Luteibacter rhizovicinus DSM 16549: one gene and its partner. The protein of the gene in region 2 binds, or shares a complex with, the protein of the main gene of each other region. Links are inferred from orthologs where the notes say so. Each region holds a gene or a part of one and is shown on either strand. Other genes may lie near its edges. The genes, in order: mfd and uvrA.

Region 1 (8,970 bases), 2.9 Mb from region 2 along the record:
CTGGAGACCGAATTCACCTTGCAGGGGCGTCATGCGATCGACCCGCATGCGCCTGTCTGTCACATCAGCTATTTCGAAGCCGACGCGTTCGCGCGCTGGGCCGGCGCGCGGCTTCCCACCGAGGTGGAATGGGAAACCATGGCAGCACCCTTGCCCGTGCGCGGGAACCTTCAGGATAGCGGGGCGTTCAAACCTCGAGCCTCATCGTTCGAGTCCTCACTCGGTCAGATGTACGGCGACGTTTGGGAATGGACAATGAGCCCTTATGTCAGTTACCCAGGATTCCGGACTTTGGCCGGGGCCCTCGGCGAATACAACGGCAAGTTCATGAACGGGCAGTGGATTCTGCGCGGAGGATCCTGCGCTACCCCTGCGGACCACGTTCGTGCGACCTACCGGAACTTCTTTCCTCCCCACGCCCGTTGGCAGTTTTCGGGGATACGACTGGGAAACGATCGATGAGCGCTCAACCGAAAGACATCCGTGTAGACGACCGCCATCCGGATGTCGAGGACACGCTGCATACCGTTCGCCGTGGCCTCGCGATGAAGGCGAAAAAGCTGCCGTCGCGACTGTTCTACGACGAGCGCGGATCGGCGCTTTTCGAGGCCATTTGCGAGCAGCCCGAGTACTACCTCACGCGGACCGAGATCGCGATCATGCGCGACCATGCGGGTGACATCGCCGATACGCTGGGCCCTGATGTGCGCCTGGTGGAGTACGGCAGTGGCAGCGGCATCAAGACGCGCATGCTACTCGAGCATCTGGTCACCCCGGTTGCGTATGTGCCCGTGGAGATCTCCCGGTCCGCCCTGATGGAGAGCGTGGCCGAGCTGGCTACGCGCTTTCCCGATGTACCGATGCAGCCGGTATGCGCCGACTTCACGCAGCCACTGCGCCTCCCCGTCGCCTCGCGTTCGCCGCGCCGCACGGCGATCTATTTTCCGGGTTCGACGATCGGCAATTTCGAGTCGAAGGAAGCGATCCGCATTCTTCGCCTGATGCGCACCGAGATGAGTGACGGCGGCGGTATCATCATCGGCGTGGACCTGAAGAAGGATCCAGCGCAGATCGAAGCCGCGTACAACGACGCCGCTGGCGTGACGAACGACTTTACGCTGAACATGCTGGTTCGCCTGAATCGCGAGATCGGCACGGACTTCGACGTGAGCGCGTTCCGTCATCGTGCGCGCTACAACGCGCTGGCAGGACGCATCGAGACCGCTCTGGTGAGCACCAAACGGCAGGATGTGCATGTCGGCCACGACACCTTCGCCTTCCGCGAGGACGAGGCCATGCACGTCGAGTACAGCTGCAAGTATTCGCTCGACGACTTCGCCCAGATGGCGGCCAAGGCCGGGCTCAGCGTGGCGAAAGTGTGGATGGATCGGGAGCAGCGTTTCAGCGTGCAGTATCTGGTGCGTTCGACGCCTGCCGCGGCCTGAGCTGCCTGCTCTAGGTAGGAGCCGATTTATCGGCGATCCCTGCGTAGCGAAACCCTGAAGGTTTTCGCGACCGGGTTTTCGCCGATGAATCGGCTCCTACCATAGCGAAGCATCGCCGCTGAAGCGGCTCCCACATGGGCCGGTTAGCCAGGCCTTCTCGCGCCCAGGGACACCAGGGTGTCCTGCGCGGTGCGGATGCGCTCGGCGGAGCCGGGTAGTTCCATGATCACGCGTAGCTTGTCCTGGCCGTCCATCTTGAAGATGCGTGGCTGGGTCTGGATCAGGCGGATCAGGGCGACGGGGTCGATATCGGGTTTGTCGCGGAAGGTGATGCGGCCGCCGCTGGCGCCGAAGTCCACCTTGCGAATGCCGAGCGGCGTGGCCATGAGCTTCAGCTGGGCGACGGCGAACAGGCACTTGGTCTGGTCCGGCAGCAGGCCAAAGCGATCGATCATTTCCACCTGCAACTCACGCAGGCCGTCGTCGTTGCGCGCGCTGGCGATGCGCTTGTAGAGGGTCAGGCGCGCGTGCACGTCGGGGAGGTAGTCGTTCGGGATCAGGGCGGGCAGGTGCAGCTCCACTTCCGTCTCGTGCTCGGAGGTGAGATCGAAGTCCGGCACCTTGCCCGACTTCAGCGCACGCACCGCGCGGTCGAGCAGCTCGGTGTACAGGCCGAAACCGATTTCCTGGATCTGGCCGGACTGTTCGTCGCCGAGCATTTCGCCGGCGCCGCGGATTTCGAGATCGTGCGTGGCGAGGGTGAAGCCGGCGCCCAGTTCTTCCAGCGACGCGAGGGCTTCCAGTCGCTTCTCCGCATCGGCCGTCATGGCCTTGCGATCGGGCACGATCAGGTAGGCATAGGCGCGGTGGTGCGAACGGCCCACGCGGCCACGCAGCTGGTGCAGCTGCGCAAGACCGAAGCGGTCGGCGCGGTTGACCACGATGGTATTCGCGGTCGGGATGTCGATGCCCGATTCGATGATGGTCGTCGACACGAGCACGTTGAAACGCTGGCGATGGAAATCCGCCATGACCTGCTCGAGCTCACGCTCCGGCATCTGGCCGTGGGCGACGCGAATACGCGCCTCGGGAACCAGTTCGCCGAGTTCGCGGGCGATGCGTTCGATCGATTCCACTTCGTTGTGCAGGAAGTACACCTGGCCACCGCGCGCGAGCTCGCGCTGGATCGCTTCGCGGATGAGCGCGGGCTGGTAGGTCGAAATCAGCGTTCGCACAGCCGTACGGTGCGCGGGCGGCGTGGCGATGATGGAGAGATCGCGCAGGCCGCTCATCGCCATGTTCAGCGTGCGCGGGATCGGTGTCGCGGTGAGGGTGAGCAGATCCACTTCGGCGCGCAGCTTCTTCAGCTGCTCCTTCTGGCGCACACCGAAACGCTGCTCCTCGTCGACAATGACCAGGCCGAGGTTCTTGAAGCGGATGTCCGCCTGCAACAGCTTGTGCGTGCCGACCATGACGTCGATCTGGCCGTCGGCCAGCCGTTCCAGCGCCGCATCGGTTTCCTTCTTCGACTTGAAGCGGGAGACCACGTCCACGCGGACCGGCCAGTCGGCAAAGCGATCGGCGAAGTTGCGGTAGTGCTGCTGGGCGAGCAGGGTGGTCGGCACCAGGACGGCGACCTGCTTGCCGGCGGTGGCGGCGGCGAAGGCCGCGCGCAGGGCCACTTCCGTCTTGCCGAAGCCGACGTCACCGCAGACCACGCGATCCATCGCGCGCGGCGCGGCAAGATCGACGATGACCGCATCGATCGCCGCCTGCTGATCGGCGGTTTCCTCGAAGGGGAAGGTCGCGGCGAATTCCTCGAGCATTTGCCGGTCGATCGAGAGCGACTCGCCCTGGCGTGCCTCGCGCTGCGCGTAGATCGCCAGCAGCTCGGCAGCGACGTCGCGGACCTTCTCGGCCGCCTTCTTGCGTGCACGCTCCCAGGCGTCGCCGCCCAGCGAATGCAGCGGCGCCAGCTCGGGCGCGGTTCCGGTGTAACGGCTGACCAGGCCAAGCTGCGCCACCGGCACATAGAGCTTGTCGCCCTTGGTGTACTCGATGGTCAGGAACTCGCCGGGCATGTCGCCCACGTCGAGTGACACCAGGCCCTGGTAACGACCCACGCCGTGGTCGATGTGCACGATGGGCGAGCCGATGGACAGCTCGGTGAGGTCCTTGATGATGCTTTCGGGATCGCGCGCGGCGCCGACGCGCTTCTTGCGGTCGGTGCGCACGCGTTCGCCGAACAGCTCGCGCTCGGTGAAGACGGTGAGCGCCGGCTTGGTCAGCGCGAAACCCTGCTCGAGCGAGGCGACCGTGATGGCGAAGCGTTCGTCCCTGGCGAGGAAGTCTTTCCAGCCGTCGACCATGACGGGTTTCATGCCGCCCGCGCCGGCAAGCTGCTCGATCAGCGCTTCGCGACGGCCGGCGGAATCCGCAGCGATGAGGACGCTGCCCTTGTAGCTGGCGAGGAAGTGGCGCAGCGAGGTGCCGGGCTCCTCGCCCTTGCGGTTGAGCGGTACTTCAGGGGCGGGCATCGTGCCGAGATCGACGGCGTGCTCCTGTCCCTTCGGCACGACATCGATGCGGACCTGCTTGTTCAGGCGCTCGCGCAGATGCTCGGGCGGCAGGTAGATCTCGGCCGGCGGCAGCACCGGGCGCTCGATGTCGTGCGCGCGCTGGTCGTAGCGTTCGGAGGTCTGCGTCCAGAACTGTTCGGCAGCGTCGAGCACGCCGTCGCCAAGCACGAAGAGGGCGTCGCCGGCGATGTAGTCGAAGAGGGTTTCCGTGGCCGGGAAGAACAGCGGTAGGTAGTACTCGATGCCGCCGGGCGTCACGCCTTCCTTCATGTCCTGATAGAGATTGCAGCGCCGGATGTCGATCGGAAAGCGCTCACGCAGGTTGGCGCGGAAGTTCTTCGCGGCCTCGTCGGTGACCGGGAATTCGCGCGCGGGCAACAGGTCGACGCTGTCGACCTGTTGCTGGGAGCGCTGTGTCTCGGTATCGAAGGTGCGGATCGATTCCACTTCGTCGTCGAACAGCTCGACGCGGTAGGGCTCGTTCGCGCCCATGGCGAAGATGTCGATCAAGGCGCCACGCACGGCGAAATCGCCCGGCTCGCCGACCTGGGGCACGTTGCGGTAGCCGGCGGCTTCCAGTCGGCGTTGTTCGGCACTGATGTCGAGTTTCTGACCCTTGCGCAGGACCAGCCCCGACCCGGTGATGTGCGTGCGCGGCGCGATGCGTTGCATCAGCGTGGCGACCGGCACCACCAGGACGCCGCGCTTGATGCTTGGCAGGCGGTAGAGTGTGGCGATGCGCTGGGAAACGACTTCCGGGTGCGGGCTGAAGACGTCGTAAGGCAGGGTTTCCCAGTCCGGGAAGTGCAGCACCGGCAGTTCGCCAGCGAAGACGGCCAGCTCGCCTTCCAGGTTGTCCGCGCTGCGGGTATCGCGGGCGACGACCACCAGCAGGCCCTCGTGCGCCCGGGCCGCCTCGGCCACCTCCAGCGCCCACGAGGAACCATGGGGCACGGCCCAGTAGCGGCGGGTCTTGGCGTTGGCGGGGAGCGGCGGGCGGGGAAGCGCTACAGGCATGAAGTCGGCTTGTCAGCTGCGGGCAAGCCGATGATTGTACTACCCGGGGGCGAACGGGTTGTGTGGGCTCAGTCGGCGATGTCCGGCTCGAAGAAGCTCCAGCGCACGTCCTTGAATTCCGCCTTGAAGTCGGCCTCGACGATATTGATCGCCTCGATCATGGCCTTCGCGGTGGGCGCGGGGGCCATCCTGGCCTTGGTCGCGACCATGACGTCGGTGCCCATCTGCAGGGTCAGCAGGTTGTAGACCGTGTCGATTTCCGGGCGGGCGCTGAGGAAGGCGATCATCTCGGCGCGGCGCTTCGGCTCGACGCCCTGGCCAATGAGTAGCGCCTTCACCTCGCGCGCTACGGCGACGGCGACGATGATGAGCAGGGCGCCGATGGCGATCGTGCCGATCGCGTCGTAGATCAGGTTACCCGTGAGAATCGTCGCAACGACGGCCAGCATGGCCAGGCACAGGCCGATCAGCGCGGCCAGGTCTTCGCCGAAGATGACCAGCAACTCGCTGGCGCGGGTTTCCCGGAACCACTGCCAGAGACCGCGGCCTTCGCGCGCCTTGTTCACTTCCTGCATGCAGCCGTGCATGGAAATGCCTTCGGTGACGATGGAGAAGGCGAGCACGCCGACGGCGAGCCAGGGCCACTTGAGCGGCTCGGGATTCGTCAGCTTATGCACGCCCTCGTACAGCGAGAACATGCCGCCGACGCTGAACAGCAGGATGGCGACGAGGAAGGACCAGAAGTACAGCGCGCGACCCCAGCCCAACGGGTAGTCCGGGGAGGGCGGCCGTTTGGCCTGTTTCATGCCAAGAAGGAGCAGCCCCTGGTTGCCGCAGTCGGCCGCCGAATGGACGGCTTCCGCCAGCATGGCGCCCGACCCGGTGAACAGGGCGGCGACCAGCTTGGCGATGAAGATGGCGAAGTTGGCTCCGAGCGCGAGGAAGATGGCGCGCTTCGAATCGGCGTGTCCCGACATGTGGTTCCCTGTCCCGGTGATCGATCGAAAGATCTTACCGTATGACGCCCACACCCAGGCCAAAGCTCACGTTCGGATGGCCGCCGGACATTTCCTTGGCCGTCCAAACGTGCGACTGGTTCACGGTCACCAGGGGGAAGGTATACGAGGCCTGGCCGACGTTGCTGGCCCGGGTGCCGTTGATCCGGCCGGCTACGGTGACGAGGCCACCGGCGGGATAGTCGAGGCTCTCGACATAGCCGGGCATCGCGGCGATGAACCGGCCGTTGCCGGTGTCGTTGGACTGCGGACGCTGCGAACCGTCGAGCGGGTAGGCGAGGATTTCGATTTCGCTGTGGTCGGCGAAGTTGCGTACCTGCACGATGCGACCGCCCCAGATCACGTCGGACGTACCGTAGCGTTCCGGCTCGCGTGCCACTTGCGAGGGCGGTACGGCGACGTTGTTCGCGGTGGCTTTGTAGATCGGCGCGGGAGCGCAGCCGGCAAGGGCCAGCATGAGCAGGGCGGCAGGGACGGCTAGACGGACGACGGTCGGGCGCATGGGTCAGCTCCTGGCAGGTAGCTGAACTTTAGCGCCGACGGACTGAACGGGGCGAGTGCGGCGCGTGGGGAGGTTCTTCATCCTTGTTTTCCTCGACCAGCCAGGTCAGCCGGTACTCGGATTCGCCCGGCTTGCCCAGCAGCTTGGGCAGCATGCGCAGCGAGTCGCGGATCGTTTCATCCAGCTTCCACGGCGCATTCACGATGGCGATGCCGGTGCCGTTGAGCGTCAGCGGCGAGTTGTCCGGACGCAGGAGCAGCTCGGCGACGAGCACGCGCTTGGCACCGCACTTGGTCAGCCAGCGATGAAACGGCTGGACGTGGCTGCGCAGCTTGATCGGGTACCAGACGGCATACATGCCGGTCGGCCACTTCTCCAGGGCTGCCTTGAGCGTCTTCTCGATGATGCGGAACTCGGCTTCCTGCGCTTCGAACGGCGGATCGATGAGCACGAGGCCGCGCTTTTCCTTCGGCGGGACGAAGGCTTTCAGGGCCTCGTAGCCGTCGCGCTCGTGCACGTGGATGCGCTTGTCGTGATGGAACAGCTGGCGCAGCGCGCCCGATTCGTCGTTGCGCGTATCGACCATCTGCGCGCTGTCATTCTCGCGCATGAGGTGCGCGGCGAACCACGGCGAGCCCGGGTAATAGCGCAGCGAATCGTCACCCGGATTGCAGGCACGCACGATCTCCAGCCATTTCCACAGCAGCGGCGGCAGGCCGCTGGCGGTCTTGAGGATGTTGAAGCCTTCGTCGGCCTCGCCGGTCTTGCGGGCTTCGTTGCCGCGCAAGTCGTAACGACCGCTGCCGGCATGGGTGTCGATGTAGCAGAAGGGCGAGGCCTTCTGCTTGAGCGAGTCGAGCAAGGCCACGAGCACCATGTGCTTGAGGACATCGGCAAAGTTGCCGGCATGGTACGCGTGGCGGTAATTCATCCGGCCAGTATAGCGGGCCGGGGCCCGGCCGGCCCTCGTAGGAGCCGATTTATCGGCGAATAGGACCATGTGGGAGCCGCTTCAGCGGCGAAAAGCCAACGGAGCGGTGACGCCCTGACCTCATCGCCGATGAATCGGCTCCCACACAGATCGCGGATCAGTAGGCGAGGGTGATTCGCTTCTTCGCGGCATCGCCCTTTTCGATCCGGTCCAGCACGCCGATGGCGAAATCCGCCGTCGAAATTCGGCTGTGTCCCTCGGCATTCACCAGCAACTGCTCGCCACCGATGCGGAAGCTGCCCTTGCGCTCGCCCGGGGCGATCTCGGCGGCGGGGCTGATATAGGTCCAGTCGATCGGTGCCTTGCTGGCGCGAAACACCCCGAGTGCCTCGATCTGCGCGGTGGCCGAGGCTTTCCAGGCGTCCGGGAAGCCTGGATCGTCGATGACGCGGACACCGGGCGCGGTTTCCAGGCTGCCGGCGCCACCGACCCAGGCGAAGCGGTGGACGCCGGCCTGCGACAGGGTTTCCAGCAGCAGCGTGGCCTGGCGCGGCACGTTGGCCGGGTCGGCGTGGTCGTTCAGGCTGGCGATGGCGGCATCGTTCCCGGGCAGGGCGCTGGCATAGGACGCCGGCTTCGCGACGTCGCCCTGGACCACGGTCAGCGCGGTGTGCTTCGTGGCGAGCTTCGACGGGTCGCGCAGCACGGCGGTCACCTGGTGGCCGCGGTTGAGGGCTTCGTCGAGGATCACGTTGCCGAGGTTGCCGGTGGCGCCGAACAGGACGATTTTCATGGGCGGGAAACCTGTCTAGGGGAAGGATGGGGCCAAGCATGCGCCTCGGATCGTTCCGCAAATACGTCCACTGGCGCGATTCATCGTAAAGTCTGCCTTTACTATCGAGTTGCCAGCATGGCCGCCGACGTCAATCTCAATCGCCTCGCCGTCTTCGTCGCCCTGGTCCGGGCGGGCTCGTTCACCGCCGCCGCCCAGCAGCTGGGCACCACCAAGGCCATGGTGAGCCAGCACCTCGCCAAACTGGAGGACGAACTGGGCGTCACCCTCCTTGTCCGTAGCACGCGGAAGATGTCACTCACGGACGCCGGCGAGCGCTTCCACGAAGATTGTGCGCGTGTGCTGGCCGACGCCGAAGCCGCCATCGCCCGACTTGGCGAGTGCCGGGATACGCCGATGGGCGTGCTGCGGGTTGCTGCGGCGGGCGACCACGGCCCGGCCATCGTCGCGCCGGCGCTGGCGGCTTTCGCCGAACGCTATCCGCAGGTGAGCGTGGAGCTCGTGGTCGGCGACGCCATCGTCGATCTCATCGCGGAGCGCTTCGACCTGTCGATCCGGCTCGGCTGGTTGCGCGATTCAAGCTTGCGGGCGGCGAAGCTGGCGAGCTTTCGCCAATGCCTCGTGGCGTCGCCGGGCTATCTCGCGAAACGCGGCACGCCGGAGACACCCGCCGATCTGGCCGGACAC
Region 2 (8,585 bases):
AAAAGCCGAGCTGACCTTACGGATTATCTCGCCGCCCCCATATATGCATAATAATCAATAAGTTAGAAGCATACACTTTCTGTGGGAGCCGCTTCAGCGGCGATGCCAGCCCACCTCGGGCTGGCCCGCTGCCGCGGCATCGCCGCTGAAGCGGCTCCCACAAGGGCTGGCGTTATTTCTTTTTGGAAGGCACGGGTGCGGGTGCCGGCGCGGGTGTGGCACCCGCCGGTTTCGCGGCGGTGCCGGTGGCGGGGCACTGGCCCTGTGGATTCAGGGTGCCCTGGCTCTGCAGCTGGGAAATCATCTGCTGGCCACGCTCCTGGCCCCAGGCCTTACCGATCTGCATGCCTTCGGCCATGGTCGCCGGCATCTGGGTGATCACCTTCTGGCCCAGCGGCGAGCGGTAGAACTTGAGCAGGCCGTCGATATCCTCGGCGGTGAAATGCTTCTGATAGACCGGCACCATGCGGCCGATCAGCTGGTTGGTCGCATTGGCGTCGACGAAGCCCTGCCAATAGCTGGCCGGCACGCAGGGCAGCGCGTTCTGCATCACGCCCGCCATCTGGCTGTTCATCTGGCTGAGCATGCGGCCCATGCCTACGGCGTCCATCAACTGGCGCACCTGCTGTTCGCTGGGCTGCGCCGCGAGCGCCTGGCCCGTACAACCCGCCAGCACGAGGCCGACGGCGATCCCTGTCCACTTACGCATGTGTCACGTTCCTCTTTGGGATGGATGGCACACCCCTCCCCGGGGTAGCGGCCATGGTAGCCGCGTCCGGGGCGGCCGGGTACGCCTTGACGGCCGGCTACCGATCCCGCAAATCACCTGTGCTGAACCGTCACAAGTCGATGGGGAATGAAGGCGGAAAACCCTTGGTATAGTCGGGGGCTTCCCCCACATTGTCGGCACATGGACAGCATTCGCATCCGCGGCGCCCGCACGCACAATCTCAAGAATATCGACCTCGACCTGCCCCGCGATCGCCTGATCGTGATCACGGGGCTGTCCGGATCCGGTAAATCCTCGCTGGCTTTCGACACGATCTATGCCGAAGGCCAGCGTCGCTATGTCGAGTCATTGTCCGCCTACGCGCGGCAATTCCTCTCGATCATGGAAAAGCCGGACGTGGACACGATCGAAGGCCTCTCGCCGGCCATCTCGATCGAGCAGAAGTCGACTTCCCACAACCCTCGCTCCACCGTCGGCACGATCACCGAGGTGTACGACTACCTGCGCCTGCTCTACGCGCGAGTCGGTACACCGCGGTGCCCGACCCACGGCATCGCGCTCGAGGCACAGACCGTCAGCCAGATGGTCGACAGCGCGATGGCGCTCGACGCCGACAAGCGCTGGATGCTTCTCGCGCCGGTGATCCGCGAGCGCAAGGGCGAACACGTGCAGGTCTTCGACCAACTGCGCGCCCAGGGCTTCGTCCGCGCCCGCGTGGACGGTGAGGTCTACGATCTCGACGCCGTGCCGCCGTTGACCCTGCGCCAGAAGCACACGATCGAAGCCGTGATCGACCGCTTCCGTCCACGTGACGACATCAAGCAGCGCCTGGCCGAATCTTTCGAGACCGCCCTGCGGCTTGGCGAAGGCATCGTCACCCTGGTCGACATGGACGATGCGAAGGCGCCGGAGCAACTGTTCTCCTCGCGTTTCTCCTGCCCGATGTGCGACTACTCGCTGCCGGAACTCGAGCCGCGCCTGTTCTCGTTCAATTCCCCGGTCGGCGCCTGCCCGACCTGCGACGGCCTGGGCGTGACCCAGGTCTTCGATCCCTCGCGCGTGGTCGGCCATCCCGAGCTCAGCCTTGCCGGCGGCGCCATTCGTGGTTGGGACCGTCGCAATGCGCATTATTTCCAGCTGATCATCTCGCTGGCCAAGTACTACGGCTTCGACCCGGAAACCCCGTGGCGCGAGCTGGCCAAACCGATGCAGAACGCCGTCCTCAACGGTTCGGGCAAGGACGTCATCCCGTTCCGCTACATCACCGATCGGGGCGGCAAGGTTACCCGCGAGCATAAGTTCGAGGGCATCCTGCCCAACCTCGAGCGCCGCTACCGTGAGACCGAGTCCGCCGCCGTTCGCGAAGAACTCTCGCGCTACATCGCGGACCACCCCTGCCCGGATTGCGGCGGCCAGCGCCTGAACCCGTCGGCGCGCAACGTTTTCGTCGCCGACCGCGCGATTCCCGAGCTGACCTCGCTCGCGATCGACAACGCGCTCGGCTTCTTCGAAAACCTGAAGCTACCCGGTTGGCGCGGCGAGATCGCCGTCAAGATCGTCAAGGAAATCCGCGAGCGCCTGACCTTCCTCAACGATGTCGGCCTCAACTACCTCACGCTCGATCGCCAGGCAGACTCCCTGTCCGGCGGTGAAGCCCAGCGCATCCGCCTGGCCAGCCAGATCGGCGCCGGCCTCGTGGGCGTGATGTACGTGCTGGACGAGCCCTCGATCGGACTGCACCAGCGCGACAACGAACGCCTGCTCGGCACCCTCACCCGTCTGCGCGACCTCGGCAATACGGTGATCGTGGTCGAGCATGACGAAGATGCGATCCGCGCGGCGGACCACATCCTCGACATCGGCCCCGGTGCCGGCGTGCATGGCGGCGAGATCGTGGGCGAAGGTTCGCTCGAAGACATCCTCGCGTCACCGCGTTCGGTGACCGCGAAGTACCTGACCGGCGAGCGCGGTATCCGCGTGCCGAAAAAGCGCCGCCAGCCGCGCGACGACAAGTGGATCGAACTCAAGGGCGCCACGGGCAACAACCTCAAGGATGTCGACGTTCGCATTCCGGTCGGCACCTTTACCTGCGTCACCGGCGTGTCCGGCTCCGGTAAATCCACCCTGATCAACGACACCTTCTATCGCCTTGCCGCGATGGAACTCAACGGCGCGGGCGAGCAGCCGGCGCCGTACGAGTCGATCGAGGGCCTCGAGCTGTTCGACAAGGTGGTCGACATCGACCAGTCGCCGATCGGCCGCACGCCGCGCTCGAACCCGGCCACTTACACGGGCCTGTTCACGCCGCTGCGCGAGCTGTACGCGCAGGTGCCGGAGTCGCGCCAGCGCGGTTACTCCGCCGGCCGCTTCAGCTTCAACGTACGCGGTGGCCGCTGCGAGGCCTGCGAAGGCGACGGCATGATCAAGGTGGAGATGCACTTCCTGCCGGACGTGTATGTCCCTTGCGATGTCTGCCACGGCAAGCGCTACAACCGCGAGACGCTCGAAGTCCTCTACAAGGGTCACACCATCGCCGACGTGCTCGACATGACGGTGGAAGATGCGTTCAAGCTGTTCGAGCCAGTGCCGGTCATCGCGCGCAAGCTGGAAACGCTTCGCGCCGTGGGCCTGGATTACATCAAGCTCGGCCAGAGCGCGACCACCTTGTCCGGTGGTGAAGCGCAACGCGTGAAGCTGTCGAAGGAGCTGTCCAAGCGCGACACGGGCAGCACGCTCTACATTCTCGACGAGCCGACGACGGGCCTGCATTTCCACGACATCGAGCAGCTGCTCGACGTACTGCACAAGCTGGTCGAGCACGGCAATACCGTGGTCGTCATCGAGCACAACCTCGACGTCATCAAGACCGCCGACTGGCTGATCGATCTCGGCCCCGAGGGTGGTTCCGGTGGTGGACGCATCCTGGTCAGCGGCACGCCGGAAACGGTGGCTGCAACGAAGGAATCGCACACCGGCCGCTTCCTGAAGTCACACCTGACGCCGGTCGCCACGCCTGCGGCGAAGGGCGTGACCAAAACGGCAGCGAAGGCCGCCGTGACGAAGCCCGTTGCCAGGCAGGCCGCCGTCAAACCGGTCTCGGCCAAACCGGCGACCCCGAAAACGCCTGCCAAAACCGCGGCACCGGCAAGCAAGGCCGCGCCCGTCAAATCCACCGCGAAGACGGCTTCGGCCGCGAAGAAGAAACGAACCGCATGAGCACCGACGCTTCGAACAAGCCCCTCCCGCTGTTCATCACGCCGATGGACGTCCGTTGGCAGGACATGGATGCCTATAACCACGTCAACAACGCCAACTACCTGGTCTACCTGCAGGAAGCACGCCTGAAGTGGCTGCAGGCCCTGCCCGGCGACTGGTACAGCGACGAAGGCGCGCCGGTGATGGCGCACAGCGAGATCAACTACCGCCTGCCGATCGAGTGGCCGGCCGACATCCAGATCGAGCTCTTCGCCAACCGCATGGGTAACAGTTCGATGACCGTCGGTCACCGCATCGTGGATTCCAACGACGCGACGAAGATCCACGCCGATGGCAGCGTCACCATGGTCTGGATCAATACGAAGACCGGCCGGCCCGTGCCCCTGCCGCAGGTCATTCGCGACGCGGTCGCCGACGCACAGAACGACTGAGCTTTTTCTTATGGCCCCCAGGCCGTTGTTGTAGGAGCCGAATGCATCGGCGATTGGGTGCTCGCGATAACCTGCCCGCTGGCGCGGGATCGCCGATAAATCGGCTCCTACACCGTTCACGTCTCCCCGGTATGATCCCGCAGGATCAACACGGAGAGAGACCTATGTCGCGTCGTTTACTCGTTCTCGCGATCGCCGGTGCCATTGCGCTGCCAGCCTTCGCCGCCACCGACGAGCGCACCGCGCTCACCCTCTACCGCGCCGAAAGCGATCAGCTTTTCGCCACCAACGGCGAGGCGGTGTCGGGCGACGGATACGCGGTGGTCCACGAACGTCGCCACTTCGATCTGAAGGGCGGTGCACAGGACCTCTCGATCGACGGCCTTCCCTCTGCCCTGGACAGCGAAGCGCTGTCGCTGCGCTTCCCCGGCCAGGGCACGCGCGTCGTCTCCCAGCGCCTCCTGCTCGGCCAGGGCTTCGACGGCGCCGTCGCCGGATTGGTCGGTCATAACGTGACCGCCATCGGTAGCACCGGCCAGCCGATCGCCAGCGGCACCCTGGTCCGTGGTGGCGACACCCTGGTGATTCGCGAAGCCAGTGGCCAGGCGAGCCTGATCAAGAACTACGCCGCGCTTCGCGCCGCCGACGCCACCGACTTTGCCCGCGGTTCCACGCTGCAGGTGCGGGTCGCCGGCGGCAGCGCAGGGAGCACGACCGCCCAGCTCGACTACCCGACCTCCGGTCTCGGCTGGCGCGGCGCCTACGTGGCGACCATTGCGCCGGGAGCTACGTGCAAAATGAGCTTCGACGCCTCCGCCAGCATCGCCAACCGAAGCGGCCGGGACTGGAAGGATGTCTCCCTGAAGCTGGTCGCCGGCGACGCGCAGCGCGCCAAGACGCCACCGCAGCCCAAGGTCTTCATGGCCCGCGCCGCGCCGGCGGCGATGGCGATGGACGCCGCTTCCATGGAGCCGCGCCAGGCCACCCTGGGTGACCTACGTACGTACACCCTGCCCGCCGCGGTGGACCTGCCCGATGGCAGCGTGACGCAGACGCCGCTCTACGAGAGCCGCACGCTCGATTGCGAGCGCGAAGCCCTCTACGACACCAATATGCGTTACTACGGTAACGCGCCGAGCCTGCAGCGCGACATCGGCATGCCGCCGTCGACCCAGATCGTCTCGAACCTGCGCTTCAAGGCCTTCGATGCGCTGCCTTCGGGCTATGTGCGCGTCCTCACCACCGATCGTGACGGCAACGCGGAACTACTCGGCGAGGGCCGTCTCGACGACACCCCGAAGAACAAGGACGCGACGATTGCCCTCGGCAACGCCTTCGACCTCACCGCGACGCGCGAGCAGACCTCGTTCAGCGCGGACGCGGCCTCGCATCGCATGGACGAAGGTACCCGCCTGACCCTGAGCAATGCAGGCGATACGAAGCGCACGATCACGGTACGTGAGCATCCGAGCCGCTGGCGCGCCTGGACGGTCACGTCCTCGTCGGTGAAGCCCACGAAGTCGACGCCCGATCTGCTCGAGTTCCAGGTGGAGGTACCGGCCAACGGCTCGGTCCATCTCGATTACGCCCTGCGCTATACGTGGGCAGACGCGGACCTGCCACACCAGTAAAGTCGAGCCGGACCGCAGTGCGGCATGCCCTTGCCGCGCTGCGCGGTCATAATCGCCCCACATCACCGACGGACACGCGCCCATGCTCGACATCCTTCCGCACGACGGCGGCATCCATGAAATCCGCATGGCACGCGCGCCGGTCAACGCGTTCGACATCCACCTCGTGCGCGCGCTACGCGAAGCGATCGTCGAAGCGCCGTCCAACGGCGCACGCGGCATCGTTCTTTCCGGTGCCCAGGGCATGTTTTCGGCGGGTGTGGACGTACCGGCGCTGATCCAGCGCGATCGTGCCGGCGTGCAGGAATTCTGGAACGAGTTCTTTGCCCTCTGCGGTGCGATCGCCGCGTCGAGCGTCCCCACGGTCGCCGCTGTTACCGGTCACAGCCCCGCCGGCGGCGCCGTTGTGTCGCTGTTCTGCGACTACCGGATCATGGCGCACGGCCCTTACAAAATCGGCCTCAACGAGGTACAGGTCGGCCTGTCGGTGCCGGAGCCGATCCAGTTCGCCATGCGCCGCATCGTCGGCAATTACCGCGCGGAACGCCTTCTCGTGGCGGGCGCCATGGTCGACGCCGAGCAGGCCCACGCCATTGGCCTGGTCGACGAACTGGCGACCGTCGAACAGGTCGTGCAGCGCGCCGTGATCTGGATGACCGATATCCTGAAGCTGCCGCCGAAGGCGATGCTGCGCACGCGAGCGATCGCGCGCGCCGATCTGGTCGCCGTCTGGGGCGATACGACCGACCTGCTCGACCCGGGGTTCATCGATGATTTCTTCGCGGATGAAACGCAGGGTGTGTTGAGGGCGCTGGTTGCGCGGCTGAAGTCCAGGTAAGGATCGCCTTGCGATCCATCGCCGATAAATCGGGTCCTACAGAAAGCCGCGAATACCTGCCACGCCCTGCGCGGCATGCAGCCGCGCCTCCATCCCATCATCCGGCCCTAGCCCACCCAAGGCATACACCGGTAAGGACGCCGCCTCGGCGAGCCGCGCGAAACGCGGCCAGCCGAGCGGCTCCGCGCCGGGGTGGCTGGCGGTGACCTGCACGGGCGACAAGGTCGCGAAATCGCAACCCAGTGCCGCGGCCCGCGCCAGTTCGTCCGCGTTATGACATGACGCGGCGACGACCTGCGACAGCGGCAACGGCCTGGCGTCGAGCTGATGAAGCTGCGACGCCGCCAGATGCACGCCGACGCCCTCGCCAAAAGCACGTGCGCCTTCGATATCGCGATTCAGCAGCAAGGTGGCGCCGAGCGCACGCAGCTCCGGCAGCACCTGCGCGACCATGCCGTGGACCGCTTCCGTCGGCAAGCCGGGCAAGCGCAGCTGGAGCAGCCGCTCGCCGCGCGCCAGCGCGCTTGCCAGCAAGGCCAGGGCATCGTCGACGGACACGTCGGGCGGCGTGATCGGGTAATGCGATGGCAGTCGGGTGGCGGCAAGGATCGGGCGATCGGCCGGGGCGAGCAAGGCGGGGTCGATATCGCGGGGATCGGCCCAGCGAATCTCAGCCGCATCCAGCGCTTTCGCCTCGCCGGTCCAAGCGCGGACCAGGATCGCTTCCAGCAGCATCGCGCGGTCGCCGTAGGTCCACGGAATGCGCACGAGTGCCTCGAATGAGAGCGGATCGACTGCGATCCCCAGCTCCTCATCCAACTCGCGCTCCAGCGCCATCGGCGGCGTTTCACCGGGTTCGAGCTTGCCGCCGGGGAACTCCCACATGCCCGCCAGGTGCTTGCCTGGCGGCCGCTGCGCGATGAGGATCCGTCCGGCGCCGTCGACGAGGACGCCGGCAACGACATGCATCAGACGTTCCGGACGTATTCGACCATGTCGAACGCGTGGGCGTGATCCTTGTCGGCTTTGTGATGCACGCGCGAGACCTCGGCCCATTCCTTGAAATCGATGCCCGGGAAAAACACGTCGGCACCGTCGACCGCGGCATAGACCCAGGTCAGGTACAGCGTACGCGCGTACGGCAACGCCTCGCGGAATACCTCACCGCCGCCGATGACCATCAGGCCCGTGTGGCCACAGCTCGCCTGTGCCTCGGCCACCGAACGCACGGTGATCTGGCCCGGGAACGGGGCCTCGCCCTTGCGCGAAAGCACATAGTTCACCCGGTCCGGGAGCGCCTTGCCGATCGACTCGGCCGTCTTGCGCCCCATCAGTACGGATTTGTCCGTGGTCAGGCGCTTGAAGTGACGCAGGTCTTCGGGGAGGTGCCAGGGCAGGCCTCCCTGCTTGCCGATGGCAAAATTCTCGTCGAGCGCGGCAACCAGGTGAACGGACATGTAGCTTCCTTCGGATGAGAGGTAGAACGGGCGCATACGGCGGCCCTTGCGGACCGCATAGTAGTCCTCCGCGTGTGATGAAGAAACTAACGCCGGCGCTTCCCCGGGCGGTCCACGTCCGCCTGTCCGCCGTCCATCTGTCCGCGGACAGGCGCCTGGGGGCGGGCTTCGCCCTATGGCGCGGCCGAAGCCATGGCACAGCCCTTGCTACCCTGCCCTGAAGGACACACCACAGGGATCGCCAACGATGTTCGGTTACTACGTGCAACTCGGGCTTCGTAG

What was found.
Region 1: the proteins of uvrA (region 2) and mfd are in contact, whole or in part, in a crystal structure (PDB 4DFC), measured with the Escherichia coli proteins. The link is inferred for Luteibacter rhizovicinus DSM 16549 from one-to-one orthologs.

The regions. Positions count from the first base shown.
Region 1 is NZ_CP017480.1:3,210,389-3,219,358, forward strand. Bases 1,389-5,389 are described here. They hold mfd (transcription-repair coupling factor), read right to left. Parts: upstream 5,042-5,389; coding sequence 1,589-5,041; downstream 1,389-1,588. Other genes in these bases: egtD (L-histidine N(alpha)-methyltransferase), read left to right, coding at 1,389-1,445; BJI69_RS14790 (cation diffusion facilitator family transporter), read right to left, coding at 5,110-5,389. Outside these bases: ergothioneine biosynthesis protein EgtB, read left to right, coding at 1-462; more of egtD, read left to right, coding at 459-1,388; more of BJI69_RS14790, read right to left, coding at 5,390-6,018; BJI69_RS14795 (Slp family lipoprotein), read right to left, coding at 6,053-6,559; BJI69_RS14800 (23S rRNA (adenine(2030)-N(6))-methyltransferase RlmJ), read right to left, coding at 6,588-7,490; BJI69_RS14805 (NAD(P)-dependent oxidoreductase), read right to left, coding at 7,648-8,283; BJI69_RS14810 (LysR family transcriptional regulator), read left to right, coding at 8,401-8,970. UniProt on the Escherichia coli protein: Couples transcription and DNA repair by recognizing RNA polymerase (RNAP) stalled at DNA lesions. Mediates ATP-dependent release of RNAP and its truncated transcript from the DNA, and recruitment of nucleotide excision repair machinery to the damaged site.
Region 2 is NZ_CP017480.1:308,758-317,342, forward strand. What follows is about bases 531-4,146. They hold uvrA (excinuclease ABC subunit UvrA), read left to right. Parts: upstream 531-910; coding sequence 911-3,946; downstream 3,947-4,146. Other genes in these bases: BJI69_RS01495 (DUF2059 domain-containing protein), read right to left, coding at 531-709; BJI69_RS01505 (acyl-CoA thioesterase), read left to right, coding at 3,943-4,146. In the rest of the region: more of BJI69_RS01495, read right to left, coding at 173-530; more of BJI69_RS01505, read left to right, coding at 4,147-4,377; BJI69_RS01510 (DUF4139 domain-containing protein), read left to right, coding at 4,542-6,008; BJI69_RS01515 (enoyl-CoA hydratase/isomerase family protein), read left to right, coding at 6,091-6,846; BJI69_RS01520 (Nudix family hydrolase), read right to left, coding at 6,883-7,815; BJI69_RS01525 (dihydrofolate reductase), read right to left, coding at 7,815-8,303; BJI69_RS01530 (ABC transporter permease), read left to right, coding at 8,551-8,585. UniProt on the Escherichia coli protein: The UvrABC repair system catalyzes the recognition and processing of DNA lesions. UvrA is an ATPase and a DNA-binding protein. A damage recognition complex composed of 2 UvrA and 2 UvrB subunits scans DNA for abnormalities.